Regions from separate parts of the Streptomyces sp. NPDC051576 genome, predicted to be linked through region 2. Evidence: riboswitches for the same ligand, from Rfam matches in the RefSeq annotation. Region 2 holds a riboswitch; each other region holds the start of a gene.
The links. Region 2 has a riboswitch for cyclic di-AMP ahead of AB0M63_RS01000 (transglycosylase SLT domain-containing protein). Riboswitches for the same ligand answer to the same signal wherever they lie in the genome.

Region 1: another riboswitch for cyclic di-AMP. It lies ahead of AB0M63_RS37520 (LysM peptidoglycan-binding domain-containing M23 family metallopeptidase); the one in region 2 lies ahead of AB0M63_RS01000 (transglycosylase SLT domain-containing protein).
Region 3: another riboswitch for cyclic di-AMP. It lies ahead of AB0M63_RS28640 (NlpC/P60 family protein); the one in region 2 lies ahead of AB0M63_RS01000 (transglycosylase SLT domain-containing protein).
Region 4: another riboswitch for cyclic di-AMP. It lies ahead of AB0M63_RS09830 (M23 family metallopeptidase); the one in region 2 lies ahead of AB0M63_RS01000 (transglycosylase SLT domain-containing protein).

Annotation. Positions count from the first base shown of each region.
Region 1 is NZ_JBFAZO010000014.1:69,088-76,530, reverse strand. It holds gene AB0M63_RS37525 (alpha-galactosidase) at 1-602, shown strand, start outside; cyclic di-AMP (ydaO/yuaA leader) riboswitch at 904-1,066, shown strand; gene AB0M63_RS37520 (LysM peptidoglycan-binding domain-containing M23 family metallopeptidase) at 1,071-1,985, shown strand; gene AB0M63_RS37515 (SGNH/GDSL hydrolase family protein) at 2,185-2,970, shown strand; gene AB0M63_RS37510 (TetR/AcrR family transcriptional regulator) at 3,077-3,694, opposite strand; gene AB0M63_RS37505 (Glu/Leu/Phe/Val dehydrogenase dimerization domain-containing protein) at 3,739-4,917, opposite strand; gene AB0M63_RS37500 (MBL fold metallo-hydrolase) at 5,157-6,359, shown strand; gene AB0M63_RS37495 (winged helix-turn-helix transcriptional regulator) at 6,372-6,608, shown strand; gene AB0M63_RS37490 (ATP-binding protein) at 7,100-7,443, shown strand, end outside.
Region 2 is NZ_JBFAZO010000001.1:210,337-217,779, reverse strand. It holds gene AB0M63_RS01010 (peptide MFS transporter) at 188-1,693, shown strand; gene AB0M63_RS01005 (CocE/NonD family hydrolase) at 1,710-3,719, shown strand; cyclic di-AMP (ydaO/yuaA leader) riboswitch at 3,951-4,152, shown strand; gene AB0M63_RS01000 (transglycosylase SLT domain-containing protein) at 4,158-4,625, shown strand; gene AB0M63_RS00995 (HAD family hydrolase) at 4,622-5,440, opposite strand; gene AB0M63_RS00990 (LacI family DNA-binding transcriptional regulator) at 5,547-6,575, opposite strand; gene AB0M63_RS00985 (carbohydrate ABC transporter permease) at 6,632-7,443, opposite strand, start outside.
Region 3 is NZ_JBFAZO010000009.1:207,371-214,813, reverse strand. It holds gene AB0M63_RS28660 (DEAD/DEAH box helicase) at 1-793, shown strand, start outside; gene AB0M63_RS28655 (SCO5918 family protein) at 856-1,170, shown strand; gene AB0M63_RS28650 (glyceraldehyde-3-phosphate dehydrogenase) at 1,331-2,776, shown strand; gene AB0M63_RS28645 (DUF1996 domain-containing protein) at 2,860-4,935, opposite strand; cyclic di-AMP (ydaO/yuaA leader) riboswitch at 5,270-5,442, shown strand; gene AB0M63_RS28640 (NlpC/P60 family protein) at 5,451-6,911, shown strand; gene AB0M63_RS28635 (hypothetical protein) at 7,122-7,443, shown strand, end outside.
Region 4 is NZ_JBFAZO010000003.1:16,422-23,864, forward strand. It holds gene AB0M63_RS09800 (MFS transporter) at 1-374, shown strand, start outside; gene lhgO (L-2-hydroxyglutarate oxidase) at 442-1,701, shown strand; gene trmB (tRNA (guanosine(46)-N7)-methyltransferase TrmB) at 1,754-2,575, shown strand; gene AB0M63_RS09815 (PrsW family intramembrane metalloprotease) at 2,625-3,932, shown strand; gene AB0M63_RS09820 (hypothetical protein) at 3,939-4,079, opposite strand; gene AB0M63_RS09825 (aldo/keto reductase) at 4,479-5,423, opposite strand; gene AB0M63_RS09830 (M23 family metallopeptidase) at 5,480-6,487, opposite strand; cyclic di-AMP (ydaO/yuaA leader) riboswitch at 6,499-6,655, opposite strand; gene AB0M63_RS09835 (PP2C family protein-serine/threonine phosphatase) at 6,889-7,443, opposite strand, start outside.

The sequences.
Region 1 (7,443 bases), on a different contig from region 2:
GCTCGGGCGGCGGCGGCCGGATCGACCTCGGCATCATGAGCCGCACCGACCAGGTGTGGACCTCGGACAACACCGACCCGCTCGACCGGCTCGCCATCCAGCACGGCTTCAGTCAGATCCATCCCGCGCGCGTGATGGCGGCCTGGGTCACCGACAGCCCGAACACCCAGCTCAACGACCGGGTCAGCAGTCTGCGCTTCCGGTTCGTGAGTGCCATGTCCGGAGTGCTCGGCGTGGGCGGCGACCTCTCGGAGTGGACCGAGGAGGAACTCGCCGAGGCCCGCCAGTGGGTGGACCTCTACAAGGAGATCCGCCCGCTCGTCCAGCACGGCGACCTCCACCGGCTGCGCCCGCCGCAGGGTGGACTGAGCGCGGTGCAGTACGTGCGCGGCGAGGAGTCCGTCGTCCTTGCCCTCCTCCAGGCGCAGCACTACGGCGAGCCCGTACCTGCCCTCCGACTGCGTGGGCTCGACCCGACAGCGTCGTACGAATGTCTCGAAACGGGCGAAGTCCACCGAGGTGCGGTCCTGTTGCACCACGGACTGCGCACCGGGCTGCACGGTGACCTTGATGCGACGGTTCTCCGACTGCGTCGCATCTGAACCTTCTGTCCTAATTGCAGCCTTAGTCCAACTCGCTCTGGAATAAAGGAAGCTGAGGAGAAGGTACGTGAGCAGAGTCATATTCGTGACCGTACGTCGTTCGTCATGTTCACGTAATTGGCGTGCTTTTCCAGGGGAATTGAGGCGGGAGTCCGGTGGGAATTCACGGAGGGTGACTGTTAATTCCCACAGGAGGCCACAAGAAACGCAAATCCGTGGAACCTCCTGCTTGTCCCTTTGCGTCTTCCTCGCTTACGTTCGCCACCAATCCGGACGGACGCCCAATCCTGCCGCCGACCGGACTCCGCACACACCCACCCGAATGCGGCAGGAGCGGGGGACCCACAGGTAGGACGCCTGTTCCGGTCTCCGGAACGGGCTTGGGGTAAAGCCGCGACCAGCGCGCGGCCGGGCATCTCCAGCCCGCACCCGACAGCTCACCTCGCAGGCGCCGGAGAGGAATTCGTCATGCCCGCGAAGGGTAAGCACCGCCGCCCGAAGTCCCAGCGCCTCACCCGCTCGATGGCCGTAGCCGGAACGGGCGGCGCAGCGCTCGCCCTTCCGCTCATGGGAGCCACCGGCGCCCATGCCGCGACCACGACTTCCGCTCCGGAAAAGGCGGTTCAGTCAGTTCCGGCGTCCGAGAAGACGGTCGTCGAGAAGACCGCCTCGAAGTCGGCGGGCGTCAAGACGTATTCGGTGCGGTCGGGCGACTGGCTCGCGAAGATCGCCGAGGACCAGAACGTCACCGGCGGCTGGAAGAAGCTCTACCAGGACAACCGCGAGGCCATCGGCGGCGATCCGTCGCTGATCCACCCGGGCTTGAAGCTCACCCTCGGCCAGAAGGCCACGACGAGCGGGACGGGCAAGACCGAGTCGTCCAGCTCGTCGAACTCGTCGAACTCGTCGAAGACGAGCGCCTCTTCGTCTTCTTCTTCGGCGTCTTCGGCTTCTTCGTCGAAGAGCACCTCCACCGGCTACGCGCTTCCCGTGACCGGTGCCACCATCGGCACCGGCTATCACGTCGCGGGCAGCATGTGGTCCAGCGGCTACCACACGGGCGTCGACTTCGTGGTCCCGACCGGCACCACCGTCAAGGCGATCGCCGCGGGCACGGTCGTCTCGGCGGCCTACGACGGCGCGTACGGCAACGAGGTCGTGATCCGGCACGCGGACGGCGAGTACTCGCAGTACGCCCACATGTCGCAGTTGTCCGTCTCGGCCGGCCAGACCGTGACCGAGGGGCAGCAGATCGGCCTCTCCGGCGCGACCGGGAACGTCACCGGCCCGCACCTGCACTTCGAGATCCGGACCACGCCGTACTACGGCTCGGACGTGGACCCGGTCGCCTACCTCCGCTCGCACGGAGTCACCGTCGGCTGAGTTCGGTGCTGACGCCTGGTCAGGGGCGCGGCGGTTCCGTAGTCAACGCCCCTGATCAGAGACTTATTCCGACTTTGGACAACCCTTTACAAGTGGCTTATCTCACCGACCGTCAACCCGTAAATACGATCGCGTAGGTCACAGTCCAGGGTGAATTATGGTTGCCGTGGCAGACGATTCGAAGAGTGACAGCAGATCAGTGATCGGGTCGTACGTGGCGGTGGGGGACAGCTTCACCGAGGGCGTCGGCGACCCCGGGCCCGACGGGGCGATGGTCGGCTGGGCCGACAGGTTCGCGGTACTGCTCGCGGATCGGCGGCCCGAGGGCGACTTCGAGTACACCAACCTCGCCGTGCGCGGGAAACTCCTCGACCAGATCGTGGCCGACCAGCTCACCCGCGCCAAGGAGATCGGCCCCGACCTGGTCTCCTTCTGTGCGGGCGGCAACGACATCATCCGTCCCGGCACCGACCCCGACGAGGTCGCCGAGCGCTTCGAACGCGCGGTCGCCGACCTCACCGCCGCCGTCGGCACCGTCATGGTGACGACCGGCTTCGACACCCGTGGCGTGCCCGTGCTCAAGCATCTGCGCGGCAAGATCGCCACGTACAACGGCCATGTGCGGGCCATCGCCGACCGGTACGGCTGCCCGGTGCTCGACCTGTGGTCCCTGAAGACGGTCCAGGACCGGCGGGCCTGGGACGGCGACCGGCTCCACCTCTCTCCCGAGGGGCACACGCGCGTGGCGCTCCGCGCCGGGCAGGTCCTCGGCGTGGAGGTCCCGGCCGATCCGGACCAGCCCTGGCCCCCGCTGCCACCGCGCGGCCCGCTCGACATCCGGCGCGACGACGTGCACTGGGCCCGCGAATACCTGGTGCCATGGATCGGGCGGCGACTGCGCGGCGAGTCCTCGGGCGACCATGTGGAGGCCAAGGGAGCGCTGTCACCGAACGACATCAAGATGCGGATCGAGTCGGTGGCCTGAGGGGGAGGGGTTGGGCCCGCACGCGCGCGTGCGGGCCGTTCTATCGGGGCGGGTGTCGGCGTATGCCGAGCCCTGATCCGTCACCCCGACCGCGCAGCCGCCCGACTCAAGACGTGGCGGTCAACGCCGCCCGTTCCAAACCCAGTTCGCGAGCGAGTGCCTCGTCCACCCACTCCAGGGCCCGCGCCCGCGGCACCGCTCCCGCGTACGCCGTCAGTTGTACGGCGAGGCCGTCGAGGAGGGCCGTGAGGCGCAGGGCGGTGCCGTTCGGGTCCGGGCAGCGGAACTCGCCGGCGGCGACTCCCTCGGCGACGACCTCCGCGAGCGCCTGCTTCCACTGCCGGTCGAGATCGCGAGTGACGTCCAGGAGGGCGGGTTCGCGCAGGGCCGCCGCCCAGCCCTCGATCCACAGCCGCCAGCCCTTGGCCTGCCCGGTCGGCGCGTACCAGCGCACCGCGGACCGCAGCCGCCGTAGCGCGGTCGTCCGGCGGCCGAGCAGCTTGCGCAGATGCGCGAGGTCGTCCTCCGCGGCGAAGGCGAACGCGGCGGCGACCAGTTTCTCCTTGGTCGAGAAGTGATAGAGCACCAGCGCGTTGCTCACCCCGAGCGCCGAGGCGACGTCGGCGATCCTGACCGCCGCCACGCCCCGCGCCTCGATCTGCTCCACGGCGGCCCGCAACAACTCCGCCCGCCGCTCCGCCACGCTCAACCGCACTCTCGCCACCCGATCACCCTAATCCGTGGCCCGCGAAGGCGTCGCTCCGTGCCTCACCGGTACCAGCCGAACCGCTCCGCGATGACCGGCAGCCGGTCCGCGACGATGGCGTGCGCGGCGGCCCGCGGTGTCGTGCCGTCGGCCTCCGCGCGGGCCAGCATCCGGTCGATCAGGGCGCGCATCGACCGCCGCGTGTGGGCGAACGCCTCGTCCGCGTCCGCGCCGATGTCGCCGAAGAGGGTCCACCACCACCAGGCGTTCGTCCCGGAGTTCACAACCACGTCCGGGAGAACGGTGACCCCGCGCTCGGCCAGCGCCTCCTCGGCCTCCGGCAGCACGGGCATGTTGGCCGCCTCGACGACCCAGCGGGCGGTGATCCCCCGCTGGTTCGTGGTGTCGATCGCGTACGACACGGCCGCCGGAACCAGCACCTCGGCCGCGACGGACAGCCAGTCCTCGCCGGGGAGTTCACGGTCGTCGGGGCGCAGCACGCGGCGGTCCACGGTGCCGTAGGCGTCCCGCGCCGCGAGCAGCGCGTCCACGTCGAGCCCGGCCGGGTTGGCGATCGTGCCCTTGATGTCGGCCACGGCCACGACCATCAGCCCCGCGCGCGTGAGGAACCGTGCCGTGGCCCCGCCCATGGTGCCGAGCCCCTGCACGGCGACCCGTGTCCCCGCGTACGGCACCCCCGCCCGGTCCAGCGCCGCGAGCACCGACTCCGCGACCCCGCAGCCGCCGACCAACTCGTCGAGACCGATGCCGTCCACCTCGACCGCGAAGGCGTCCGCGAGCCGCCGCCGCGCCGTCGCCTCGTCGTCGAGCAGCGGATACACGGCCTGGATCGACGACACCAGCCCCGCCTCCGCGGCGGCCCGGTCGACCAGGTCCTGGCTGAGCCCGAGGTCCTCACCCGTCGTCCAGAAGCTCTCGATGTACGGCCGCATGGCCCGCAGATAGCGCACGAGGAGGCCGTACGACACCGGATCCTGTGGGTCGCAGTCGATGCCCCCCTTCGCACCGCCGAGAGGGACGTAACGGCCCTCCGGGTCGTAGTGCAGCGCCTCCTTCATGGTCATGCCGCGGGCGAGCCCCGTCACCTCCTCCAGGGTGCAGCCCGGCCGCATCCGCAGACCGCCGCTCGACACACCGCGCACCAGCCGGTCGACGACCAGGAAGCCCTGGCGGCCGGTGACGTGGTCGGTCCAGGTGAGCGACATCAGGGGCGCGGTCATACGGACTCCTCGCGGCACGGGCCGACAGGACGAGTACTGAACGGCGAGTCAGTATCGGAAGCGGCGTCGGGTCCTGTCAACGGAAGATCGAATTCCGTGCCTCGGGTCCTTCGGGTGTCAACCCCGGGCGCGGAACTTTGGTCTTTCCTTGGAAAGCGGCCCCCGTGACGCCGATGCGCCGTCGTTGTCAGAGGGGTCGACCATAATGGAAAGCCTGACCGACTCCACCTGGAGGCACCGTGACCGGAATCCGTACCCTGAGCCCCGGGCTCCGCGCGCTGCGGCCCGCGGCCTTCGGCGCGGACCCGAGCGGCGAGCGCCTGGCGCGCATCCGCAGATCACCCCACTTCAAGGACGGCGTCTTCCAGAATCCCGGGGGCAACACGAACGTCCGCCCCTCCGGCGGCACGATGCGCGAGATGGGCAAGTCCTACCTCGACAAGGAGGCACGCGCCCGCCGCGCCCCCGCCGGCACGCTGCCCGTGCACGCCACCACCCTCGCCGACCTGGCCAGGCCCGCCGCCACCGGGCTGCGGCTGACCTGGATGGGGCACTCCAGCGTGCTGGCGGAGATCGACGGCCACCGGGTCCTCTTCGACCCGGTCTGGGGCGAGCGCTGCTCCCCGTTCCCCTTCGCCGGCCCCAAGCGGCTGCACCCGGTGCCCCTGCCACTGGCCGCGCTCGGCCCGGTCGACGTCGTGGTCATCTCGCACGACCACTACGACCACCTGGACATGCCCACCATCAAGGCGCTGGCCGACACGGACACCCTGTTCGCCGTGCCGCTCGGCGTCGGCGCCCACCTGGAGCACTGGGGCGTGTCCGCCGACCGGCTGCGCGAGCTGGACTGGCACGAGGAGACCAAGGTCGGCGGCCTGACCCTGACCGCCACCCCGGCCCGCCACTTCTGCGGTCGCGGCCTGCGCAACACCCAGCACACGCTCTGGGCCTCCTGGGTGGTCGCCGGCGACGAGCACCGGATCTACCACAGCGGCGACACCGGCTACTTCGAGGGCTTCCAGGACATCGGTGCCGCACACGGCCCGTTCGACGCCACGATGATCCAGATCGGCGCGTACAGCGAGTTCTGGCCCGACATCCACATGACCCCGGAGGAGGGCATGCGCGCCCACCTCGACCTCCAGGGCGGGCAGCCGCACGGGGTGCTGCTGCCGATCCACTGGGGCACCTTCAATCTGGCCCTGCACCCGTGGGCCGAGCCCGGCGAATGGACCGCGGACGCGGCGGAGGCGGCGGGGCAGGCCGTGGCCACACCGAGGCCGGGCGAGCCGTTCGAGCCGGGCGGTGACCTGGCGACGGATCGCTGGTGGCAGCCCTACGGCGGGACGATCACCCACCCCTGGCGGAGCCCGGAGCCGGTCGGGACGGAACCGAACCCGACGGCGACTCCGGCGGAACTGGACCTGGCGAACGAGCGCTGACGGCGCGAAACCGTGCCCCTCGGTCGGCGCCGGCCGGCGGAATCGTTCTCGGCCGGTTCCGGCGAGGTCGGCAACAAGTGGGCGTTCCTGATCATCGACGTCCTCGGCGAAGGCGCCCTGCGCTTCAGCGAGCTGCGGAACCGGATCGAGGGCGTCAGCCACAAGACGCTCACCCAGAACCTGCGGATCGGCTGGATCCACCGGTACCTCGGCCACATCGAGGCCGCCCTCCGCCGCTTCGACGCCTGACGGTCGGCTTCGGCACACGGCAAGGTATTGCTGTACTTCTGCGAACGGCATGCGTGCGCTTCGGCAGACACGGCCTGTGATGTGCCGGGGCGCGGTGGAGGGGGGGCAGGGCCCCGGCAACCGCCGCCGCCGTCCGGCCGGGGGCGCGGGACGAGTGAACATCCCGGGTTGGGCGGCTCCGAACTCCCCGGCTTCCGGCGCCCGTTCATGACCGGTTCCGATCAGGGGCGATCGATTCTTTGTCCTTCTTCGGCGTGGCGCCGAGAGGGTTATCGGTCTGTCGTGCGAGGCCTCATACCAGAGCGGGACGCTCCCCGTGGGACTTTGTCAACTGCCCACCGCACATGATGCGTTGACGACTACTGTGAGTGTCCGCCGGGCGACGCAGGGCCGAATTCTTCGGCTCTCCCGACCGGCACCGTGATGGCGTATGCCCGAATCGCGCACCCCGCGCGAGCAAACCGGCCCGACGCACCAGTACGAGGACGCCGATGTCTCAACTCCGTGCACCGGCCGCCCGCGCAGACCGCCGTGAGGGCGGCCGGCACGGGCGACCGGCCGCCCGCCCCGTGCCCGCGCTGCCCGATACGCACATACGGCCCCAACTCCTGCGCCTCGCCGTGCTACCGCCCGTCGCGGTCGCGCTCAGCGCCAGCGCGGCCGTCCTGTTCACCGTCCGCTCCACCGGAGCACGGACCAGCCTCACCCTGTGGGGCGTCCTAGCCGGCGCCACGGCGGTCACCTGCGCGGGCATCCTGATCGCCGCCGTGGCCGCCGGTCGCGCGGCCGGTTCTGTCAGCGACCGCATCGGCGCACTGCGCCGCAGCAGCGCGCG
Region 2 (7,443 bases):
GGTGTCCCTGGGCGGTCACACGGTTTGTCGATAGGTCGCTGCCATCACTCAAGTCAGCGTATCCGGTCGGCTTTCGATCACAGGTGCCACCCACCCCAGTCCATGGCGGGCGGTATCGGATCACGACCGGTATGTTTTTGATCACCTGATATGAACGGATAACTATAGATTTAGGCGGAAGCAGTGGATGGTGTCTCGAACCGCGCTTGAAGCAGAGCCCGACAGCCCGCCACCACCCGGGGACGACCACGCCTTCTTCGGCCAGCCCAGGGGTCTGCTCACGCTCTCGGGCCTGGAGGTCTGGGAGCGCTTCTCGTTCCTGGGCATGCAGGCCATCCTCGTCCTCTACTTCGCGGATTCGCTCGCGCACGGCGGCATGGGCATGTCGTCCGGAACGGCCGCGTCCGTATCCGCAGCCTACGGAACCCTGGTCTATCTCGTCTCGGTCGCGGGCGGTTGGCTCGCCGACCGCATCCTCGGCTCGTTCCGCGCGGTGCTGTGGGGCGGGATCCTGATCGCCTGCGGGCACTACGCGATGGCCGTCCCGACGCCGACGATGACCTGGGTCGGCCTCGGCCTCATCAGCGCCGGGACCGGCCTGCTCAAGCCCAACGTGGCCACCATGGTCGGCAAGCTCTACCGCACGGACGACGAGCGCCGGGACGCCGGTTTCGCGCTGTACTACATGGCCATCAACATCGGCGCCTTCGCGGGCCCGCTGATCACGGGCTGGCTCGGCGACCACCAGGGCTGGCACTGGGGCTTCTCGGCCGCCGCGATCGGCATGACCTTCGGCCTGATCCAGTACGTCGCCGGACGCCGTCACCTGGCCGGGCGCAGGAACAGCGCGGAGTTCGCGCTCGCACCGGACGCGCTGCGCCGCGCGGTCCGGCTGATCGTCGCGGGGGTCGCGGTCGCCGCCGTGCTCGCGGTGATGCTGGCCTTCGCCGGCCGGCTGACCATGGGCCGCTTCGTCGACCTGCTCACCGTGGTCTCGGTCATCGCCCCGGCCGTGTACTTCGCGGTGATGTTCATGAGCCCCCGGGTGACCGCCGGGGAACGCGGCCGGCTGCGCCCGTACATCGTGCTGTTCCTGGCCTCCACGGTCTTCAACTTCATCCTCTTCCAGGCCTATTCGACGATGATGCTGCTGGCCGCCTCGAACGCCGAGACGACCATCCTGGGGTTCGACTTCCCCGCGAGCTGGTACGCAAGCGCGCTCGGCGCCTTCGAGGTGGGGCTCGCGCCCGTGGTCGCCGCGCTCTGGGTCCGCATGGGCCGCGGCCAGCCGCACGCCTCCAACAAGATCGCCATCGGGGTCGTCCTGGGCGGCCTGTCGTTCCTGCTGATGGCTGTGCCGACCTCCGGCCACGCGAACGACGCCTACCTGATGTCGGCCTGGTGGATCGTCGGCTCGTACTTCCTGCTCGGCCTCGGCGACATCCTGCTGGAGACCTCCGGCATGTCGGCCACCACCAAGCTCGCCCCGGCCGCGTTCTCCAGCCAGACCATGTCCCTCTGGTTCCTGTCCCTCGCCCTCGCCAACGGCATCCAGGCCCAGACGGTGAAGCTCTACGACGACGTCTCCAAGCCGGCCTACTTCGGCGTCAACGGCGCCATCGCGGTGGCCGCCGGCCTCGCGGTGATGGCCGCCGCGCCCTGGCTGCGCCGCACCATGCACCCGGTCCACTGAACCTGCGGGGTCCCTCATGCGCATCCGTACGACCTTCCCCCACGAGAGCACCCATGAGGACCTCCGCATCCCCCTCCCGGACGGAACCCTCCTCTACGCCCGCGTGTGGCGCCCGGTGACGGACGAGCCGGTGCCGGCCCTCCTCGAATACCTCCCGTACCGCCTGACCGACTGGACCGCGCCCCGCGACGCCCAGCGCCACCCCTGGTACGCGGGCCACGGCTACGCCTCCGTCCGGGTCGACGTGCGCGGGCACGGCAACAGCGAGGGCATGCCCACGGACGAGTACTCGGCCGTCGAGCTGGCCGACGGGGTCGAGGTCGTCAACTGGCTTGCCGCGCAGCCCTGGTGCACCGGCAAGGTCGGCATGTTCGGCATCTCCTGGGGCGGTTTCAACTCGCTCCAGATCGCGGCCCTCGCGCCGGAGCCGTTGAAGGCGATCGTCACGGTCTGCTCGACCGACGACCGTTACGACAACGACGTGCACTACATGGGCGGTTCGGCCCTCGCCGTCGACCTGCACGCCTGGGCGGCCACCATGCTCGCCTTCGTCGCGCGCCCGCCGGACCCCGAGTACGCGGGCCTCGTCTGGCGGGACCTGTGGCTCAAACGCCTCGAACAGATCGACCCGTTCATCCACACCTGGCTGGCCCACCAGATCCGGGACGACTACTGGAAGCACGGCAGCGTCTGCGAGGACTACGGCGCGATCAGCGCGGCGGTCCTCGCGGTGGGCGGCTGGCACGACCCGTACCGGGACACGGTCCTACGGCTCGTCGAACACCTCCCGCCCGACCGGGTGCGCGGCCTGATCGGCCCCTGGTCCCACCAGTACCCCGACCGGGGTCTGCCGCCGGGCCCCGCGATCGGCTTCCTCCAGGAGACCCTGCGCTGGTGGGACCACTGGCTCAAGGGCGAGGACACCGGCGTCACCGACGACCCCCGACTACGCGCCTACGTCAGCGACTCGCACCCTCCGGCCACGGTCTACGACACCCTGCCGGGCCGCTGGGTCGGCGAGCCGTCCTGGCCCTCGCCGCACGTCAAGACGACGACGTACGGTCTGCGCGGCGCGCCCGTGATCGTCCGCTCCCCCATGCACACCGGTGTGGACGCGGGCCGGTTCTTCCCCTTCGGGAACGACGCCGATCTGCCGCCGGACCAGCGGGACGAGGACGCGCGGTCGGCGTGCTTCCAGTTCGAGGTGCCGGACGAGACCTGGGTGCTGGGGCGGCCCAGGGTGCGGCTGCGGCTGACCTGCCCGGTGCCGCGCGGGCAGGTGATCGCCCGGCTGTGCGACGTCGCCCCGGACGGCTCCTCGACCCTGGTCACCCGGGGCGTGCTCAACCTGTCGGCGCGGCACGGGCGGGACCGGGCGGTGCCGTGGACGCCGGGTGCCACCGAGGACGTGACCTTCGAGCTGAACGGCATCGGGTACGCCGTCCCGCCCGGCCATCGCATCCGCCTCGCGGTGTCGTCGGCGTACTGGCCGTGGATCTGGCCCCAGCCGGAGTCGGCGGCCGGCTTCACCCTGGACCCGGAGGGCAGCGCGCTCGAACTCCCCGTGCGGGAGCGGGAGTTGACGGATGACCTTCGCACCGACGACATCCGTTTCGAGGAGCCCGAGGAGGCCGAGCCGCTCGGGGTGAGCCAGCCGGTCACCCTGGACGAGCCGCGGCCCGAGCGGCTGGTCGTGCGGGATGTCGCGAAGGGCGAGTGGCGGCTGGAGGTCGACCCGCGCTACGGCGGGACGCGCGTGTATCCCGACGGCCTGGAGTTCACCGAGGACGCGCTGGAGACGTACACGATCGACGAGTCGGATCCGCTGTCGGCGCGCACCCGCTCGGACTGGTCGATCCGGCTGCACCGGCCGGAGTCGGCCTGGGACACGACCGTGCGCACACGGTCGGAGATCACGTGCGACGAAACGGACTTTATTACCTCGAATGAGGTTATCTGCACCGAAGGCGAAGAGGTGATCTTTCACCGAACCTGGGAGAAAAGGATTCCGAGAACTGCCAGTTGAGGATGAATGCCCGATTTGCCGTTCTTAATCCTCCCGTGAGTTGGGTCACGCTTTTCTGTGGATGACCTGTGTCCCGCTCTGTCCGCGTTTCCCCTTACGGCGTTTGACAGTTGACCCTTGGCTCGCGCAAAGGATCAAGTGCCCCATACGTCTCAGACCAAGGTCAATAGGGGTTAGGTGTGATTCCGCCACTTGTTCCGGACATGTGCTCTCGCATACGTTCCCGGCCTGTCGGGCGGAACGCCGAATCCTGCCGCCGTCCGGTATCCCAGTCACGAACATCTCGCACGGCAGGAGCGGGGGACCCAGGTAAGTCGCCGGACCGGTCGGCACGACCGGCACGGCTTGGGGTTAAGTCACGTCCGCAAGGGCGCGGCCGGGCACCTCCCAGCCCGAACCCGACAGCTCACCTCGCAGGCGACGGAGAGGAACCTCGTCATGCCTGCAACCGCTCAGTCCCGCCGCGCCCGCCTCGGCCGCAACCTCGCCGTCCTCGGCACCGGTGCCGCGATCCTCGCCCTGCCGATCGTCGGCGCGACCTCCGCCTCGGCCGCCACGACCACCTCGACCACGGCCGCCGGCTACACCAACAACCTCGACGGCTGGATCCGCGAGTCCCTCGCGATCATGGCGCAGAAGGGGATTCCGGGCACGTACAACGGCATCTACCGCAACGTGATCCGTGAGTCCTCCGGCAACCCGTGGGCCATCAACAACTGGGACTCCAACGCGGCGGCGGGCACCCCGTCGAAGGGCCTGCTCCAGGTCATCGACCCGACGTTCAACGCCTACCACGTGGCGGGTACGGCGTACGACCCGTACGACCCGGTCGCGAACATCACCGCCGCCTGCAACTACGCGGCGGCGGTCTACGGCTCCATCGACAACGTGTACGGCGCCTACTAGAAACCGGCGTCCAGCAGCAGTCTTTCGAGGACGACGGCGATGCCGTCGTCCTCGTTCGACGTCGTCACCTCGTCGGCCACCGCCTTGAGTTCGGGATGGGCGTTGGCCATCGCCACGCCGTGGGCCGCCCAGTCGAACATCGGGATGTCGTTCGGCATGTCGCCGAAGGCGATGGTGTCGGCCGGGGTCAGGCCCAAGTGCCGGGCGGCGAGGGCGAGGCCGGTCGCCTTGGTGATGCCGAGTGGCTGGAGTTCGACGGTGCCGGGGCCCGACATGGTGACCGAGGCCAGCGAACCCACCACCGAGCGCGCCGTGCACGCCAACTCGTCGTCCGCCAGGGCGGGATGACGCAGCAGCACCTTGCTGATCGGCTCGGCCCACAGGTCGTCCCGCCGCTCGACCCGTACGGCGGGGAGCGTGGGGTGCGGCATGAGGTAGCCGGGCTCGATGAGGGTGAGGCCGTCCACCCCGTCCTGGTCCACGGCCGCGTACACCTGGCCCACCTCGGCCTCGATCTTGCCGAGCGCGGTCTCCGCCAACTCCCGGTCCAGGGTGACCGACCAGAGCAGACGGTCCGCGCCGGCGTCGTACAACTGCGCGCCCTGTCCGCACACCGCGAGCCCCCTGGAGCCGAGGTCGTCGAGGAGCGGCCGCACTCTCGGGGCGGGCCGGCCGGTGACGACGAGATGCCGGGCACCGGCCGCCGCCGCCCGCCGCAGCGCGGCGAGGGACCGGTCGGAGAGCGTGTCGTCGCCGCGCAGCAGCGTCCCGTCCAGGTCGGTGGCGATCAGTGCATATGCGAGGGGTGCGGCCATGATCAGAGAATACGGATGGAAAGCCCCACCGACTCGACACGAACCGGACGGCTGCTGCCTTCACATCCGTTGACCCGTGTTCCGGTTGGTTTTACAGCGAAGACCGTTATGCCGACTCCCGGACGACCAGTTCCGTCGGCAGGATGACGCCCGCCGTGTCCTCGCCGGCGATCTGGGCCAGCAGCATCCGGACCATCTCGGCGCTGATGCGGTCGTAGGGCTGGCGCATGGTGGTGAGGGCCGGGGTGATGGAGGTGGCCGCCGCCGAGTCGTCGAAGCCTCCGACAGCGATGTCATCGGGGACCGAACGGCCGGACTGCTGAAGGGTGTTGACGACTCCGAGGGCCATGAGGTCGGAGGCCACGAACACCGCGTCGATGTCGGGGGCCTGGGTGAGGAGTCGGCGGGCGGCCTCTTCGCCGCCGGTGCGGCGGTAGTCGCCCTCGACGACGAGGGCCGGGTCGTGGGGCAGACCCGCTTCGGTGAGGACGTCTCGGTAGCCCGCGAGACGGTCCGGGCCGCCGGGGGCGTCGAGCGGCCCGGTGACCATGCCGATGCGGCGCCGGCCGCGGGCGATGAGATGGCGGACCATCTCCTGGGCGCCGTCACGGTCGGCGGCGGCCACATAGCTGTACTTGGAGGCGGTCCCGAGCGGCTTGCCGCAGGCCACCAACGGGATGCCCGCGTCCCGGAGTTCGGCCGCGACCGGGTCTCCACTGTGGTTGGAGACGAGCAGCACGCCGTCCACGTGGCCCGAGGTGATGTACCGGGTCAGGCGGCGGCGCTCGTCGCGCGAGGAGGCCAGCATCAACAGCAGGGGGATGTCGTGGCGGGCCAGGTGTTCGGTGCAACCCCTCAGCAGGACATTGAAGTTGGGGTCCTCGAAGAACTTCTCCTGCGGCTCGGTGAGGAGGAACGCCACCGAGTCCGAGCGTCCGGTGCTCAGGGAGCGGGCGTGCCGGTTGACGACGTAGCCCGTCTTCCTGATCGCCGTCTCCACCGCGTTGCGCGCGGCGGGCGAGACGTAGTGGCCGCCGTTGAGGAACCGGGAGACGGTGCCCCGGGAGACCCCTGCCTCCCGGGCCACGTCGTGGATGGTGGGCGGTTTGCGGCGTCCGTTCGGACTGGTGGTCATGGTCCTCGTTCTGCCCGTTCGGGTGCGGTGGGGGGAGGTTCGGCTCCGTACGTGCCTCAGGCCTTGACCGAGCCGCTCAGCAGGTCCAGGGACCAGAACCGCTGGATCACCAGGAACAGCCCGATCAGCGGGAGGATCGCGAGGAAGCAGCCCATGATGACCAGCGTGTAGAGGGCCGGTTGGGAGGCGCCCTGGGAGAGCAGGGTGTAAAGGCCCAGTGTGATCGGGAACTTGTTGTCGTCCGCGAGCATCACGTACGGCAGCAGGAAGTTGTTCCAGATGGCGACGAACTGGAACAGGAACACCGTGATGAGCCCCGGCATCATCATCGGCACCGCGATCCGCGAGAAGATCCGCCACTCGCTCGCGCCGTCCATGCGGGCCGCTTCGAGGAGTTCGGCGGGGACCGAGGCCGCCGCGTAGATCCGGACGAGATAGACGCCGTAGGGCGAGAGGATCGACGGCAGCAGCATCGACCAGTACGAGTCGGCCAGGCCCAGCTTCGACAGCAGCAGGTACTGGGGGACGGTCAGCACGATGCTCGGGACCAGTACGCCCGCCAGCATCAGCTTGAAGAGGAACTCCCGTCCCCTGAAGGCGAACCGGCCGAGCGCGTAGCCGCCGGCGGCCGAGACCGCGGCGGAGAGCAGGGCGCCGCCGCCCGCGTACAGGAGGGAGTTGGCCATCCACTGCCAGTAGATGCCGTCCCGGTAGGAGCTGAGTTCCTTCAGGTTGTCGAGGAAGCCGGTGCCGGGGGCGAAGGTGAACGTGGAGAACAGTTCGCCGCGGCCCTTGCTCGCCGCGATGACCACCCAGACCACGGGGATCAGGCAGTACAGCGAGCCGAGGACCAGCACCAGGGTGGGCA
Region 3 (7,443 bases), on a different contig from region 2:
TGTGGACCTCCTGGTCCGCCGCTACCTGACCGACCCCGTCGTCCACTCCGTCGACCCCTCGGCGGGCGCGGTCACGACGATGGAGCACCACGTCCTGCATGTGCACGGCACGGACAAGCAGCGGGCGACCACCGAGATCGCGGCGCGCGACGGCCGGGTCATCATGTTCCTGGACACCAAGCACGCGGTGGACAAGCTGGTCAAGCACCTGCTGAACAACGGCGTCCGCGCGGCCGGTCTGCACGGCGGCAAGTCCCAGCCGCAGCGCACCCGCACCCTCGCCCAGTTCAAGGACGGGCATGTGACGGCGCTGGTGGCGACCAACGTCGCGGCGCGCGGCATCCACGTCGACAACCTCGACCTGGTCGTCAACGTCGATCCGCCCACCGACCCCAAGGACTATCTGCACCGCGGCGGCCGTACGGCCCGTGCGGGCGAGTCCGGCAGTGTCGTCACCCTGGTCACCCCCGACCAGCGCCGTGACTTCACCCGCCTGATGACCGCGGCCGGCGTCACTCCGGAGATCACCCCGGTCCGCTCGGGCGAGGAGGAGCTGACCCGGATCACGGGCGCCCAGGCCCCGTCCGGTGTCCCGGTCGTCATCGCCGCGCCGGTCGTGGAGCGCGAGCGCACCCGCCGCGGCCCGTCCTCCTCGTCGTCCCGTGGCCGCCGCGGCCGCCCGGCGTCCGAGGGCCGGACCGGTGGTGGCGCGGCTCGCCGCGGCAGCGGCGGCGGTAACGGCGGTGGCAGCAGCCGGGGGCAGCGGCGGTCGTCGTTCGGCCCCGCGGCCTAGGGATCAACTCGGCCCCTTCGGGGGCCCGTTCGGACGGCATCTCCTTCTCTCTGTGAGGCAACATGCGTTGTGTCATCGCCCGGTATCCCTTCGACCTCACCAAGTTGGGAGTGCTGGAGACGATGAAGGGCATCAAGCCCGAGCTGGTCACGGGTGAGTCCGTGACCATCGGGCGGCGCCGCTACCCCGTCAAGCAGGTGGGCCGGATCATCACCCGGCAGGACCCGCGCGACTTCACCAGCGGCGAGGTCGTCCGGGCCATGACCCGGCTCGGCTTCACCTGTCACGGCCTGCCCGAGGCGGTGCCCGTGCACGCGCTCACACCGTTCGAGAACGCGTCGGCGCTGCTGGGCAGCGGCGCGCCCCAGGACGTGTAGGAGCGACACACACCAGTACAGCCGTGAGGGCCCCGCCGACGCGTGTCGGCGGGGCCCTCACGGCATTCCGGGCATTCCACGTGCCGGGGGCACCCCTCCTGAACGAGCAGATGAACAGCGGGTTAGCATATGAGCACCGCCTAGCTCGAAAGAGAAACCTGTGCCTGTCAACGAGGACTCGTTCACCAACTGGAAGACCCGCGAGGAGATCGCGGAGTCCATGATCCCGATGATCGGGAGGCTGCACCGCGAGCAGGACGTCACCGTCCTGCTGCACAGCCGCTCCCTGGTCAACAAGTCGGTGGTCAGCATCCTCAAGACCCACCGGTTCGCCCGCCAGATCGACGGCGAGGAACTCTCCGTCACCGAGACCCTCCCGTACCTGCGGGCGCTCACCACGCTCGACCTGGGCCCCTCCCAGATCGACATCGGCATGCTCGCCGCCACCCACCGCGCCGACGAACGCGGCCTCACCGCCGAGGAGTTCACCGCCGAGGCGGTCGCCGGTGCCACGGGCGCCAACAAGATCGCGTGCCGCGAGGGCCGGGACGTCGTCCTGTACGGCTTCGGCCGCATCGGCCGACTGGTCGCCCGCCTCCTCATCGAGAAGGCCGGCTCGGGCAACGGTCTGCGGCTGCGCGCCATCGTCGTACGGCAGGGCGGGGAGCAGGACATCGTCAAGCGCGCCTCGCTGCTGCGCCGCGACTCCATCCACGGCCAGTTCCAGGGCACGATCACCGTCGACGAGTCGAGCAACACGATCATCGCCAACGGCAACGAGATCAAGGTGATCTACGCGGGCGAGCCCTCCGAGGTCGACTACACGGCGTACGGCATCAAGGACGCCATCCTCATCGACAACACGGGCAAGTGGCGTGACCGGGAAGGCCTTTCCCAGCATCTGCGGCCCGGCATCGACAAGGTCGTGCTGACCGCGCCCGGCAAGGGCGACGTCCCCAACATCGTGCACGGCGTCAACCACGACACGATCAAGCCGGACGAGCAGATCCTGTCCTGTGCGTCCTGCACCACCAACGCGATCGTACCGCCGCTGAAGGCGATGGCCGACGAGTACGGTGTGCTGCGCGGCCATGTGGAGACCGTCCACTCGTTCACCAACGACCAGAACCTGCTGGACAACTACCACAAGGCCGACCGCCGCGGCCGGTCCGCGCCGCTGAACATGGTGATCACCGAGACCGGTGCCGCGTCCGCCGTGGCCAAGGCGCTGCCCGACCTCAAGGCGCCGATCACCGGCAGCTCGATCCGGGTCCCGGTGCCGGACGTCTCGATCGCGATCCTCAGCCTGCGCCTCGGCCGAGAGACCACCCGCGCCGAGGTCCTCGACCACCTCCGCGAGGTCTCGCTGACGTCCCCGCTGAAACGGCAGATCGACTTCACCACCGCCCCCGACGCAGTGTCGAGCGACTTCATGGGCTCGCGCCACGCCTCGATCATCGACGCGGGCGCGACCAAGGTGGACGGCGACAACGCGATCCTCTACCTCTGGTACGACAACGAGTTCGGCTACTCCTGCCAGGTCGTCCGGGTCGTCCAGCACGTCTCCGGGGTCGAGTACCCGACCTACCCGGCGCCGGCCGTCTGACCGCCCTGGCCCGGAACACCCGACGGCTCGGCCGCCCCCAGTTGGGGGCGGCCGGGCCGTCGTTGATACCGCTGTGCGTGGTGTCAGCGTGAGCTGCGCTTGCCCCGGTAGAGCACCACGAACCCGGCAATGAGAAGCAGCGCGCCGGCCACCGCGGGCCACAGGTTGGCCCCGGTCTCCGCGAGCCCGCCCTGCGCCTGCGGTTCGGTCTGCGGAGCCACGGCGGCGTAGCTCTCCCCGCCCGAGGAGTTCGTGGGCGGCGTCTCCACGGCACTGCCGACCTCACCGCCGGTACCGGCGTTGTCGTCCGAACCACCCTGCGTCGGCGTCGCGTTCGACCCTTCGGTCTTCGTGTCGGCCTTGGGCACCGCGACAGCGGACGTCAACGAGCTGGGGTCCGTGGTCGCGGTGTCCGGGGCGCTCGTCGCGGGCGCGACGGTGGGCTGGTCGTTGGTGTCGCCGTTTCCACCGTTGTCGCCGTTGCCGCCATTCCCCCCGTTCCCGCTGTTTCCACCGTTTCCGTCATTCCCGCCGTTCCCGGCGGGCTCGGTCGCGGTCGCGCTGGGCGCCGCCGTCGCCGTGTCGGTGGCCGTCGGGGACTCCTGCGGCTCACCCGAACCCGAACCACCGCCCGAATCCGAACCGCCGCCCGAACCGGAGCCCGACCCCGATCCGGATCCCGAACCGCCGCCCGATCCAGGGTCGTTGTCCGTCCCGGCGCCGCACTTATCACCGTTGTTGATGCAGTTGACCATGTCCTTCATCAGGCCCTCGTCGAAGACGTTGATGAAGTCGCCGTGGTCCGTGACGGGCTTGTGCTGCTGCTCCGGGAAGGAGTCCACCGCGAACAACGGGGTGGTCTTGCCACCGTCCTGGAGGCTCGGCGCGTCGACGTCGTAGACGATCCGCTGGACCAACTGCGGAATGGCCTCGAAGCCCGCCGGGCAGGCGCCTTCGGCATCCTCGAAGGCCACGTGGGTGCGGTGGTTGGCGCTGTCGATGTTGCGGCCGTCCCAGCAGCTCTGGAACTTGAAGGTGCGTACGACGTCGCTGCCCGCCGGGCACAGCGGGTACTTGTCCTTGAGCTGCCGGTCCTCGAACCCGGTGCAGCTCCAGGAGGCGTTGGCGTTGGCCGGGCCGTTCACGAAGGCCTTGGCGTCGCCGGTGATGATGCGCAGGAGGCGCGGCATCGCGACGACCTTGCTCTGCGGGTTGCCCACGAACGTCAGCGTGGCTGCCTTCGCGGTCACGATCTGACCGGAGTTGCCCTCGGTGCCGCCGCCGGGCTTGTCCGCGTCCCGCTCCTGCTTCCCGTTCTGCAGGCGCAACACGGGCCAGTAGTAAGTGGACTTGTCGCCCGGGTTCTCGCAGCTCGTGTTCGCGTTCGCTAGATCCTGGTCGCTGGCGAAGGCGTTGTTGGACTGGTTGCCGACGTAGTCGTGGAAGTGGTGGGCGCCGTTGGTGACTCCGGGCGCGACGATGACGTTGTCGGAGTTGAACAGGCCGTTCGCGTTCACACCGCAGGCGGTGACGAACGTGCCGGTCGAGGCGTCCCCCTGGTCCTTCGGGGTGTTCACGTTGGGCTGTACGGAGGTGATGTCCGCGTAGTCCGAGGCGACGGGCCCGTTGGTGGACTGCTGCTGGCCCTGGCCGTCGCCCTGTTGCTGGCCCTGGTCACCGGCGGCGCTGCTCGGGTCCTCGCTGCTGCCGCCCTGGTCACCGGTGTCGTTCTTGGGCGCGATCAGTGTGCAGGCGGCGAGCGCGTCGAGTCCCTCCGGGCGGTCTCCGACGCGCGCGATGGCGTCGCCGATCCGTCCGATGGTCGCGGCCCGCTTCTCCTTCAACGGATTCATGATCGCGTTGTCGGCGAAGGAGGCGTCCTGGCGTATGGACTCCGTGGAGTCCTGCAGCTTCTGGTAGGCCTCGGTGATCTGCTGGTCGAGCAGCGCGAGTTCCTTGTCGACGTCGGTCTTCGCCTCGTCCGGGACCGTCGTCAACTGGGTGCCGATGTCAGGGCAGTCGATCGTCGCGCCTCGCGATGCCGCGTCCGGGGTGCCCTGTTGGGCGGAGTCACCACCCCAGCCACCTTCGGACGCCGACGCGTATACGTTCGCCGCCACCAGTCCTCCGCCGCCCAGCATCAGGGCGACTGCTGCCATCGTCGCGCGGCGTGCGCCCGTTGGGCGTCTGCGCGTGTTGCGTGCCAAGGAAGTGCTCCTACACGTATCGGTCGGCCCGGCTCGTCCCGGCATGGACATCCCCCGCCCCAATACGGGGCCGGGTCCCAGTGTGTTCAACCGTCCCGAAAATTCATAGCGACCTCATACGGAACGCCTGACTCCGCCGACCCATGAGCGCTCGCCACACCCAGGACGAGGTAAAGGTCACAAATACGTATCGGACATATCGCGCTTCAACCTTCACACGAGGCACACACGTTGGCTAGGTTGACGCCCAGGCCTTGCGACTAACTCCGGCGATCGGCGCCGGGCCGCACGGCTTGCGCCGAGTCCGGTGCGCCGCTCGCGGCAGCCGGAGCCGGGGACCCAACCGACTTGGGGTGAATCGGCCCAACTGCCCAGCAGGGCAAGGGCCGTAGGGCAAACCTTCCGTGATCGACGCCCGAACCCGACAGCTAACCCGGTAGGCGCGATACGGAAGGAGCACGTCTGCCATGCCGGCAGAACGAAGGACGCGCACCGGAGGCAGTGGCCCCACCGTGGACGACCGACCCAGCCGCGAAGAAGTCCAGCGGCGGATCAACTCCCTTTACGACAGGGCCGAGACGGCCACCGGAAACTACAACGCCACCCGTGCGATGTCCGGGGGCCCGCGTCAGCGCGTCAACCCCCGACCCGGTGCGTCGCGGCCTTCCGATCCCGCCCTCGACGCCGTCGCCCGGCAGTGGTTCGACCGGGCCCGCGCCCAACTGGGCCCGACCGTACCGGCGATCCTCCCGCCCAGCAGGACTCCCGGCCGCCCGGCGGAACCCCGGCCCGAGCGACGTCCCGACCCCGAGGCCGCCCTCGCGCTCCAGGCGCCGCCCAGCCGCGCCGTCGCGGAGCTGACCGCGGCGCCCGCCGTACCCGACATCACCACCCCGACACCGGAGTTGACCGCCCGGCCCGTCGCCGCACTGCCCCCCGCGCCCCAGACGCCGCAAGCACCACCGGCGACCATGCTCGACCTGCCGCCCGTCCCCGCCCTCGAAGTGGCGCCCGCGCCGATGGTCCAGTCGCCTCAACTCGCCCCGCAGGCCCCTCCGGAGCCGGCCTTCGACCCGCTCACCGCGGACTTGGCGCTGCTCCCCTACATCGCCGCGCCGCGCACCGAGACCGCCCCGACGAACGCCACCTGGCCGCCGCCGGATCCGGCCTGGTCCGCCCCGGAGACGGCCTGGTCCACCGGGCAGATGCCCATGGTGACCGACTGGTCCACCGGACAGATGCCCATGGTGACCGAGCAGCCGACCGTCGAGCCCGCCTGGTACACGACACCGGAACCGGACTGGCGCCCGCCCCAGCAGGAGTGGCAGCCGACCGCGCCCGCCGCCGAGGTCTCCTACGCGGCTGCCCCGGCCGTCGCCCCTGAAGTCTCCTACGCGCCTGCCCCGGTCATCACTCCCGAGGTCTCTTTCGCCGCTGCCCCGGCCATCACCCCCGAGATCACCCTGCCCACCGCTCCGACCATGCCGCCCGAGATCGTTCTCCCCTCGGCCCCGGCCATGAGCCCGGCATCCGCCACGACGGTCCCCGTCGCGCCGGATGCCGGTACCCAGAGCAAGACCGGCATCGCCCTCGCCTTCGCCCGCGCACAGATCGGCAGGCCCTGCCTGTGGGGCGCGGCGGGGCCGGACGCGTACGACTGCTCCAGCCTCACCCAGGCCGCCTGGAAGGCCGCGGGCGTCCTGCTCCCGCGCACCGCCCAGGAACAGTCGGGCGCCGGCACACTGGTCCCGCTCACGGACATCCGCCCCGGTGACCTGATCTTCTTCTACGACAGCATCGACCACGTCGGCCTCTACACCGGCAACGGCCTGATGATCCACGCGCCGAGCCCGGGGACGCCGATACGCGAGGAGTCGATCTTCTACGCGGGTTCCGCCGCGATCCGGGGCGCCGTGCGGCCCGCCTGATCCGCTCGGGATGCCTGGCCTTCCCGACCTGGTCGCACATACGTGCACACCCTTGCCACCCCGGCGAGCCGTGTCGTTGGTCCGTACGAGTGGTGCATCCTGGGACACGGTCGTAGCGTCGACAGTGAGACGACGACCGTGCCCCGGCCGGTGGGCCACCGCCGGTGCGGGCGCGGCACGACCAGGACGAACAGGCGGCGGGGAGCGGACATGTACAAACACACCATGGTCGGAGTCGTCACGGTCTGCGCCGCCGCCCTGCTCGCGCCGGCCGTGGGCACCTCGTCCGCGGCCACGGCGAGCGCGGCCCCCGCCGCACACCAGCAACGAGCGGACCCGGTACTCGTCGACTGCCTCTGGCATCCCGAGGTGCGCCCCGCCGACTTCGTGCTCGCCTGCGGCGACGGCAACAGCCGCCTGACGTCGCTGCACTGGACGAACTGGAGCGCCGACTCCGCGACGGCCACGGGCTTCAACGTGGTGAACGACTGCAAGCCGTACTGCGCGGCGGGCAAGTTCCACTCGTACCCGG
Region 4 (7,443 bases), on a different contig from region 2:
ACGACCCGTCCTGGCTCGGCTTCTACTCCTACGACCGCTTCGCCGCCGACGCCGCCGAGTGCTACCGCGACCTGAAGGCACCGCGCCAGGTCCGCCGTTTCACGGAGCAGGCGCTGTCGAAGCCGACGGAGGAGTTCGTGCGCTCGCACGGCCTCAGGCTCGTCGTCTCGGCGGTCGCCGAACTGGAGTCGGGCAACCTCGACGCCGCGTGCGAGCAGGGCGTACGGGCGGTGGAGGTCGCGGGGCGCATCTCGTCGGCCCGCACCACCGAGTACGTGAAGGACCTCCTGCACCGGCTGGAGCCGTACGGCGACGAGCCGCGGGTGGTCGAGCTGCGGGAGCGGGCCCGGCCCCTGCTGATGGCCCCGGCCTGAGCGGTACCGCACATCCCGCCACTTTCCGGCGTTTGAAGTGACTGTCAGTGGTGCAGTGCACTATCGGATGCGGGAGGTGGTGCGCGTGGTCGGCTACGACTGTGACGTGCTCGTGGTGGGTGGCGGGATCGTCGGGCTGTCGACCGCGTATGCGATCACCCGTGCCGCACCGGGCACGCGGGTGACCGTGCTGGAGAAGGAGACGGGCCCCGCCCGGCACCAGACCGGGCGCAACAGCGGGGTGATCCACAGCGGGATCTACTACCGCCCCGGCTCCCTCAAGGCGCGGTACGCGGTGCGCGGCGCGGCCGAGATGGTCAAGTTCTGCGCGGAGTACGGCATCCCGCACGCCGTCACCGGCAAGCTGATCGTCGCCACCGAGCGCGCCGAACTGCCCCGCCTGCACGCCCTCGTGCAGCGCGGCCGGGAGAACGACATTGCGGTGCGGGAGCTGGGCGCCGCCCAGATCGCCGAGTACGAACCGGAGGTGCGGGGCCTGGCGGCCATACAGGTCGCCACGACCGGCATCTGCGACTACACCGAGGTCGCCCGCCACCTGGCCGAGGCCTCCGGCGCGGAGATCCGCTACGGCGCCCGCGTCGCCCACATCGACCGGCGCCCCGAGCGCGGAGTCGCCGTCCGCACGGTGACCGCGACCGGCGGCGAGATCGTCCGCGCCCGCGTGCTGGTGAACTGCGCGGGCCTGCACTGCGACCAGGTGGCCCGTCTCACCGGCGACGACCCGGAGATGCGGATCGTGCCGTTCCGCGGCGAGTACTACTCACTCGCCCGCCCCGAGCTGGTGCACGGCCTGGTGTATCCGGTGCCGGACCCGGCCTTCCCGTTCCTCGGCGTGCACCTCACCCGCGGCATCGACGGCGGCGTCCACCTCGGCCCGAACGCGGTACCGGCCCTGGCCCGCGAGGGCTACGGCTGGGGCGTCGTACACCCCCGCGAGATAGCCACGACGGCCGCCTGGCCCGGGGTGTGGCACATGGCCCGGCAGCACTGGCGGTACGGCGCGGGGGAGCTGCGCCGCTCGATCTCCAAGAGCGCCTTCACCACGGCCGTACAGCGGCTGCTCCCTGCCGTGACCCCCGACGACCTGGTGCCCTCGGCGGCCGGCGTCCGCGCCCAGGCCGTGCTGCGGGACGGCACCCTCGTCGACGACTTCCTGATCAAGGAGGGCCCGCGCGCCGTCCATGTGCTCAACGCCCCGAGCCCGGCGGCGACCGCCTCCCTGCCCATCGGCAGAGAGATCGCCCGGCGGGCGCTGGCCGTCCTGCGGCAGCAGGCGGCGAGACCGGCGCCGGCCGGTTCGCCGTAGCGGACTCCCCCGCAAGCCACCATCCGCCCGCTCCCCGTAAAATCGACGCACTGTGTCTGACTCCCTCAACACCCCCGACGCCCCCGCCGGCTCCACCCCCGCCGAGCCCGCGCGGCGAGCCCGCGTCAAGGGCGAGCCCCGTTTCCCGGACGGCCCGAAGCCCGATCCCGCCGGGTCGCACTTCGAGCGGCGGATCCGGAGTTTCCAGCCGCGCCGGAGCCGGGTGACCACGGCGCAGGCGGACGCGCTGGAGCGGCTGTGGCCGAAGTGGGGGCTGGACATCGACGGGCAGCGGATCGTCGATCTCGCCGAGCTGTTCGGGAACGACAACCCGGTCGTGCTGGAGATCGGCTTCGGGATGGGTGAGGCGACCGCGCAGATGGCCGCCGCGGACCCGGCGACGAACATCCTCGCCGTCGACGTGCACACCCCTGGCCAGGGCAACCTGCTGGCCCTCGCCGACCACCACGGCCTGTCCACCGTCCGCGTCGCCAACGGGGACGCCATCATCCTGCTGCGAGAGATGCTCGCCCCGGACTCGCTGGACGGGCTGCGCGTCTACTTCCCCGACCCCTGGCCGAAGAAGCGGCACCACAAGCGGCGGCTGATCCAGCCGGAGTTCCTCACCCTCGCCGCGGCCCGGCTCAAGCCCGGCGCGATCCTGCACTGCGCGACGGACTGGGAGCCGTACGCGGAACAGATGCTCGAAGTCCTCAGCGCGCACCCGGACTTCGAGAACAGCCAATCCGACGGCGGTTTTGCGCCCCGTCCGGACTTCCGGCCGCTGACCCGTTTCGAGGGCCAGGGACTGGACAAGGGACATGTCGTGAACGATCTGCTCTTCCGTCGCGTACCCCACGACGACCAGCGCTGACGCCAGGCTCCCTCGCGGGCCGTGCCCTTACCTCGTTAGGGTCGATGCCGTGGCCACGTTTTCGCCGTACCCCCCACACCCCGGCCACCCCGCCGGTGGTGTGCCCGGGCACGGGCCGCGCGAACGCTGGTGGCGGCGGAACTGGGTCCGGCACTGCGCGCTGATCACCCTGCTCTCGCTCTCCGGGCTCGTCATCCTCGCGCTCGTCCGCCAACAGACGGGCACCGAAGGGTTCTTGGTGGGCCTCGGGCTCGCGGTGCTGCCCGTGCCGCTGCTCGTCGCCGCGTTCTGCTGGCTGGACCGGGTCGACCCCGGCCCCTGGCGGAACCTCTTCTTCTCCTTCGCGTGGGGTGCCTGCGCCGCGGCCCTCATAGCGATCGTCGCCAACAGCTTCGCGACCAGATGGATAGCGACCACGACCGCCGACCCGACCAGCGCGGACACCCTCGGCGCGACCGTCATAGCGCCGATCGTCGAGGAGTCGGCGAAGGCGGCGGCCGTACTCCTCGTCTTCCTGTTCCGCAGACGGGACTTCACCGGGATCGTCGACGGCGTGGTGATAGCCGGGGTCACCGCCACCGGCTTCGCCTTCACCGAGAACATCCTCTACCTCGGCACCGCCTTCGGCACCGACCAGCTCACCGGCGACCGCGGCTTCACCTCCGTCACCGCGGCGACCTTCTTCGTGCGCATCGTCATGTCCCCGTTCGCGCACCCCCTGTTCACCGTCCTGACAGGCATCGGCTTCGGCATCGCGGCCCTCTCCCCCGACCGCCGGCCCATCCGCCGCACCCTGCTACCGCTGACCGGCCTGCTCCTCGCGATGGGCATGCACGCGATCTGGAACGGCTCCTCGACGTTCGGCCAGTACGGCTTCTTCGAGGTCTACGGCATGCTGATGGTGCCCGCGTTCGGCCTGCTGACCTGGCTCGCGGTCTGGACCCGCCAACGCGAACTGCGCACCGTACGCGAGGAGTTGCCCGTATACGTCCACGCGGGCTGGCTGCCCCCGGCCGAACCCTTCGTCCTCGGCTCGATGAAGGCCCGCCGCCTGGCCCGCGAGTACGCCCGCCACCACCTGGGCAGGTCCGGGGCCCGCACGGTCGCCCAGTACGAGGCCTACGCGACCACCCTGGCCATCCTGCGCCACCGTCACGCCGGCCCCGAATTCCCCTTACGGGAACGGCAGTTGCTGCACGAACTGTGGCTCCGCCGTGAGGTGGCCCGCCCAGCCCTGGACTACGCGGCGAGACGCACGGCACCACCGGTACCGGTGATCGTGCCGCCGTGGCCGGTGTACGGGTCGTACGGGAACGCGGCGGCCCCCTACTCCGTGTACAACCCGTACCACTCCTGACGACCCTCAGGACCGGCCGCAGAGGCTGGACGCGGCCCACGCTCTCACCGCCTCGAAGGCGTGGAGGTCCTGGAGGTCCTGGAGGTCCTGGAGGCAGTGCAGTCGCTCTCCCCGCCCCCGGCCCCGCTGGACCGGGACGAGCCCCATCGCTCCGCGTCGCCCGCGGCAGCAGCCGGCGAGATCCGGCGCCTCCTCCACCGCACCGACCGCACACACCGGCGGCGCCGACCGGTCCCCAGCACTTTGCCGTGCCTCGACCGACCGGAGACCTAGGCCGACGCCTCCGCCAGCTTCCCCAACTCCGCGTCCGCCAGCTCCAGTCCGGCCCACCGACGCCGACCAATCGCCGTCGCTTCCCCGTGACCCGACCCACCGAAGCCCCCAGACCGTGTCCGCAAGGCCCCGCCTGCCTCACGACTCCCCCCGGCACGCGCCCCCACTGCCGCAAGGGCGCGGGAGGCGCCCCCACTCGCCGCACCGACCGGCGACACCAACCCGCCACGAGTCCCGCCCCGCGGGTGAACGACGGGACTTCACGGCCACGACCTAGGCCGACGCCTCCGTCAACTTCCCCAACTCCCCCTCCGTCAGCTCCAGTTCCGCCACCGCCACCAGCGCCGGCAGTTGCTCCACCGTCCGGGCGGAGGCGATCGGCGCGGCGACCGTCGGCCGGGCGGCGAGCCAGGCCAGGGCGACCGTAGCGACGGGGGCGGCGTGGGCCTCGGCGATCTCGTCCAGGGCGGTCAGGACCCGCTGGCCGCGCTCCGATTCGAGGTACTGGGCCGCGCGCCCGGCCCGTGCGCTCTCCACGGTCGTGCCGGGGCGGTACTTGCCGGTGAGGAAGCCGGCCGCGAGCGCGAAGTACGGGAGGGCCGACAGGCCGCCGCGTTCGGCGACGTCGCGCAGCTCGCCCTCGTAGGTGTCGCGGGAGACGAGGTTGTAGTGCGGCTGGATGGCGACGTAGCGTGCCAGGCCCTCGCGGTCGGAGAGGTCGAGGGAGGCCTGGAGGCGCGCCGGGGAGATGTTGGAGGCGGCGATGTGCCGCACCTTGCCCGCCCGCACCAGCTCGTCGAGCGTGCCGACGATCTCCTCGACCGGCACGTCCTCCTTGTCGAAGTGCGGGTAGTACAGGTCGATGTAGTCGGTGCCCAGGCGGCGCAGGGATGCGTCGGCCGCGGCCTTGATGTTGGCGGCGGACAGGCCCGGGTAGTCGGGGTGCTGGCTGACCTTGGTGGCGATGACGACGTCGGCGCGGTTGCCGCGGGCCGCCAGCCACTTGCCGATGACCGTCTCGGACTCGCCGCCCTGGTTGCCCGCGGCGAACGCCGAATACGAGTCGGCGGTGTCGACGAAGTTGCCCCCGGCGGCCGTGTACGCGTCGAGTACGGCGAAGGAGGCCGCCTCGTCGGCGGTCCAGCCGAAGACGTTGCCGCCGAGGACGAGCGGGAAGATGTCGAGGTCGGACCGGCCCAGCTTGCGAAGAGAAGTCATGCTCTACGTCAACAGCCGGACCGGAACCCGATATTCCAGCAGGATCGCCGGGTGGCTCAGGGGTTGAGGCCCTTGCTGCGCAGCCAGGGCGCCGGGTCGCTGGCGGTCGCGGCGCCGTTGATGTGGACCTCAAGGTGGAGGTGCGGCCCGGTCACGTTGCCGGTGGCTCCGACGCGGCCGATGACGTCACCGGTGGCGACCTTCTGCCCGACGCTGACGTTGATCGAGGACTGGTGGCAGAACCACAGCTCGGTGCCGTCGTCGAGGGTGATGATCGTGCGGTAGCCGTAGGACCCGGCCCAGCCCGCCTCGGTGACCGTGCCGCTGTGGATGGCCTTGATCAGCGTGCCTGTGGGCGCCGCGAAGTCGAGCCCGGTGTGGTAGCCGGAGGACCACATGGTGCCGGCCTGACCGAAGGTGCCGGTGATCGTGTACGACCCGACCGGCAGGGTGTACTGCTTGGCCAGCTCGGCGAGCTTCGCGGCCTCGGCCTTCTTCTTGGCGGCGGCCTCCGCGGCCTCCTTCGCGTCCGCGGCCTTGGCGGCGGCGTCCTTCTCGGCCTTGGCCGCGGCGTCGTCGACCTGCTTGGCGACGGCTGCCTCGGCGGCGGCCTGCGACTTGCCGTCGACCTGGAGCTGCTGGAGCTCGGCCTGCTCCATGATCCGGTTGCGCAGCAGCTCACCCGCGTCCGAGGTGCCCTTGGCGGTCTCGGTGGAGGTCACGCCGACGCTGCTGAGCGCGGTCGCGGAACCCTTGGGGGTGCTGGAGGAGTCGTCCAGCAGATGCCCCACGGAGGGCAGGTCCGGCAGGGAGATCGAGACGGGCGGCTTGCCGGTGTTGGCGCTGGCCATCCCGCCGGCGCTCACGGCGGCTATGACACCGACACCCAGGACGGTGGAGCTGCGGGCGAATCCCCCGCCACCACGCTGCTTGGCGACACGGTGCTTGCCGCGGTTGGGGGGAACGGACTCCGCGCTGGGGTTCCACTCCTCCCAGGGGCCCTCGTCGGGGCGGTAACCGCCGTACACGAACGGGGCTTCTGGGGCAGCCTGGTTGGACGCCACGTGGGCGTGCTCCTTTCCTTCCTTCTCGCCTACCGGGTTAGCTGACGGGTTCGGAGCAGGAAGGTCTCCTACGCGCGTAAACCTGTCGTGTTCCCACGGCGGTCGACGAGCGATTCACCCCAAGTGGTGGTTCCCCGGTTCCCTTGCGGGATTCGGCGCGTGCGCACGGAGCCGTCTCTTGTGACGGCTGGGACGACCGCGCTGCGTTATCGAACGTTAATAGACCCGGGCACCCGATTCCAAGCTGTTCCGCTTGATCATTAACCTTTCCTTGCTGGACGAAGGGCCCACGACCGGCGAAAAACGGGCGAGTTGACCAAGTCTCAGAATTCCCACAGCTATTGACGGTATGTCAGTTGTTATGCGGAGGGCGCTCGCCCGATCACACCTGGTGACACCGTTCATGGATGGCGTACGGCGATCATCGCCATGTCGTCCGACATCCCGCCCCCGGAGTACCGGCGCACCTCCTTGGCGAGGATCCCGAGCAACGACTCGGGGCTGCGGAAGGTCCGTCCGGCCAGCCGCTCCCCGGGATCGAAGAAGACGCCGTGGCAGTCCCGGGCCTCGGACAGACCGTCGGTGTACACCAGCAGCGTGGCCCCGCCCGGGAACGGGAACTCCTGGGCGCGGTCGGGCCAGAACCCCAACTCGCCCATGCCGAGCGGCAGTGCGGGTTCCTTGACGAGCAGGGTTTCCACAGTGCCGTCCGCGTTCAGGAGCAGCGGCGGCGGGTGACCCCGGTCGACGATCCGTACGACGCCGTCGCCGTGCGGGAGTTCGGCGAGGACGGCCGTGGTGAACCCCTCGAACGCGTCGAGGCCGTCGCGCCGGGTGCCCTCGCGGGCCAGCGCCCGCTCCAGCCGCTGGGCGACCTCCTCCAGGGTGGTCTCCTGCTCGGCCGCCTCCCGGAACGCCCCGATCACCACGGCGACGGCGGCGACCGCGCCCATGCC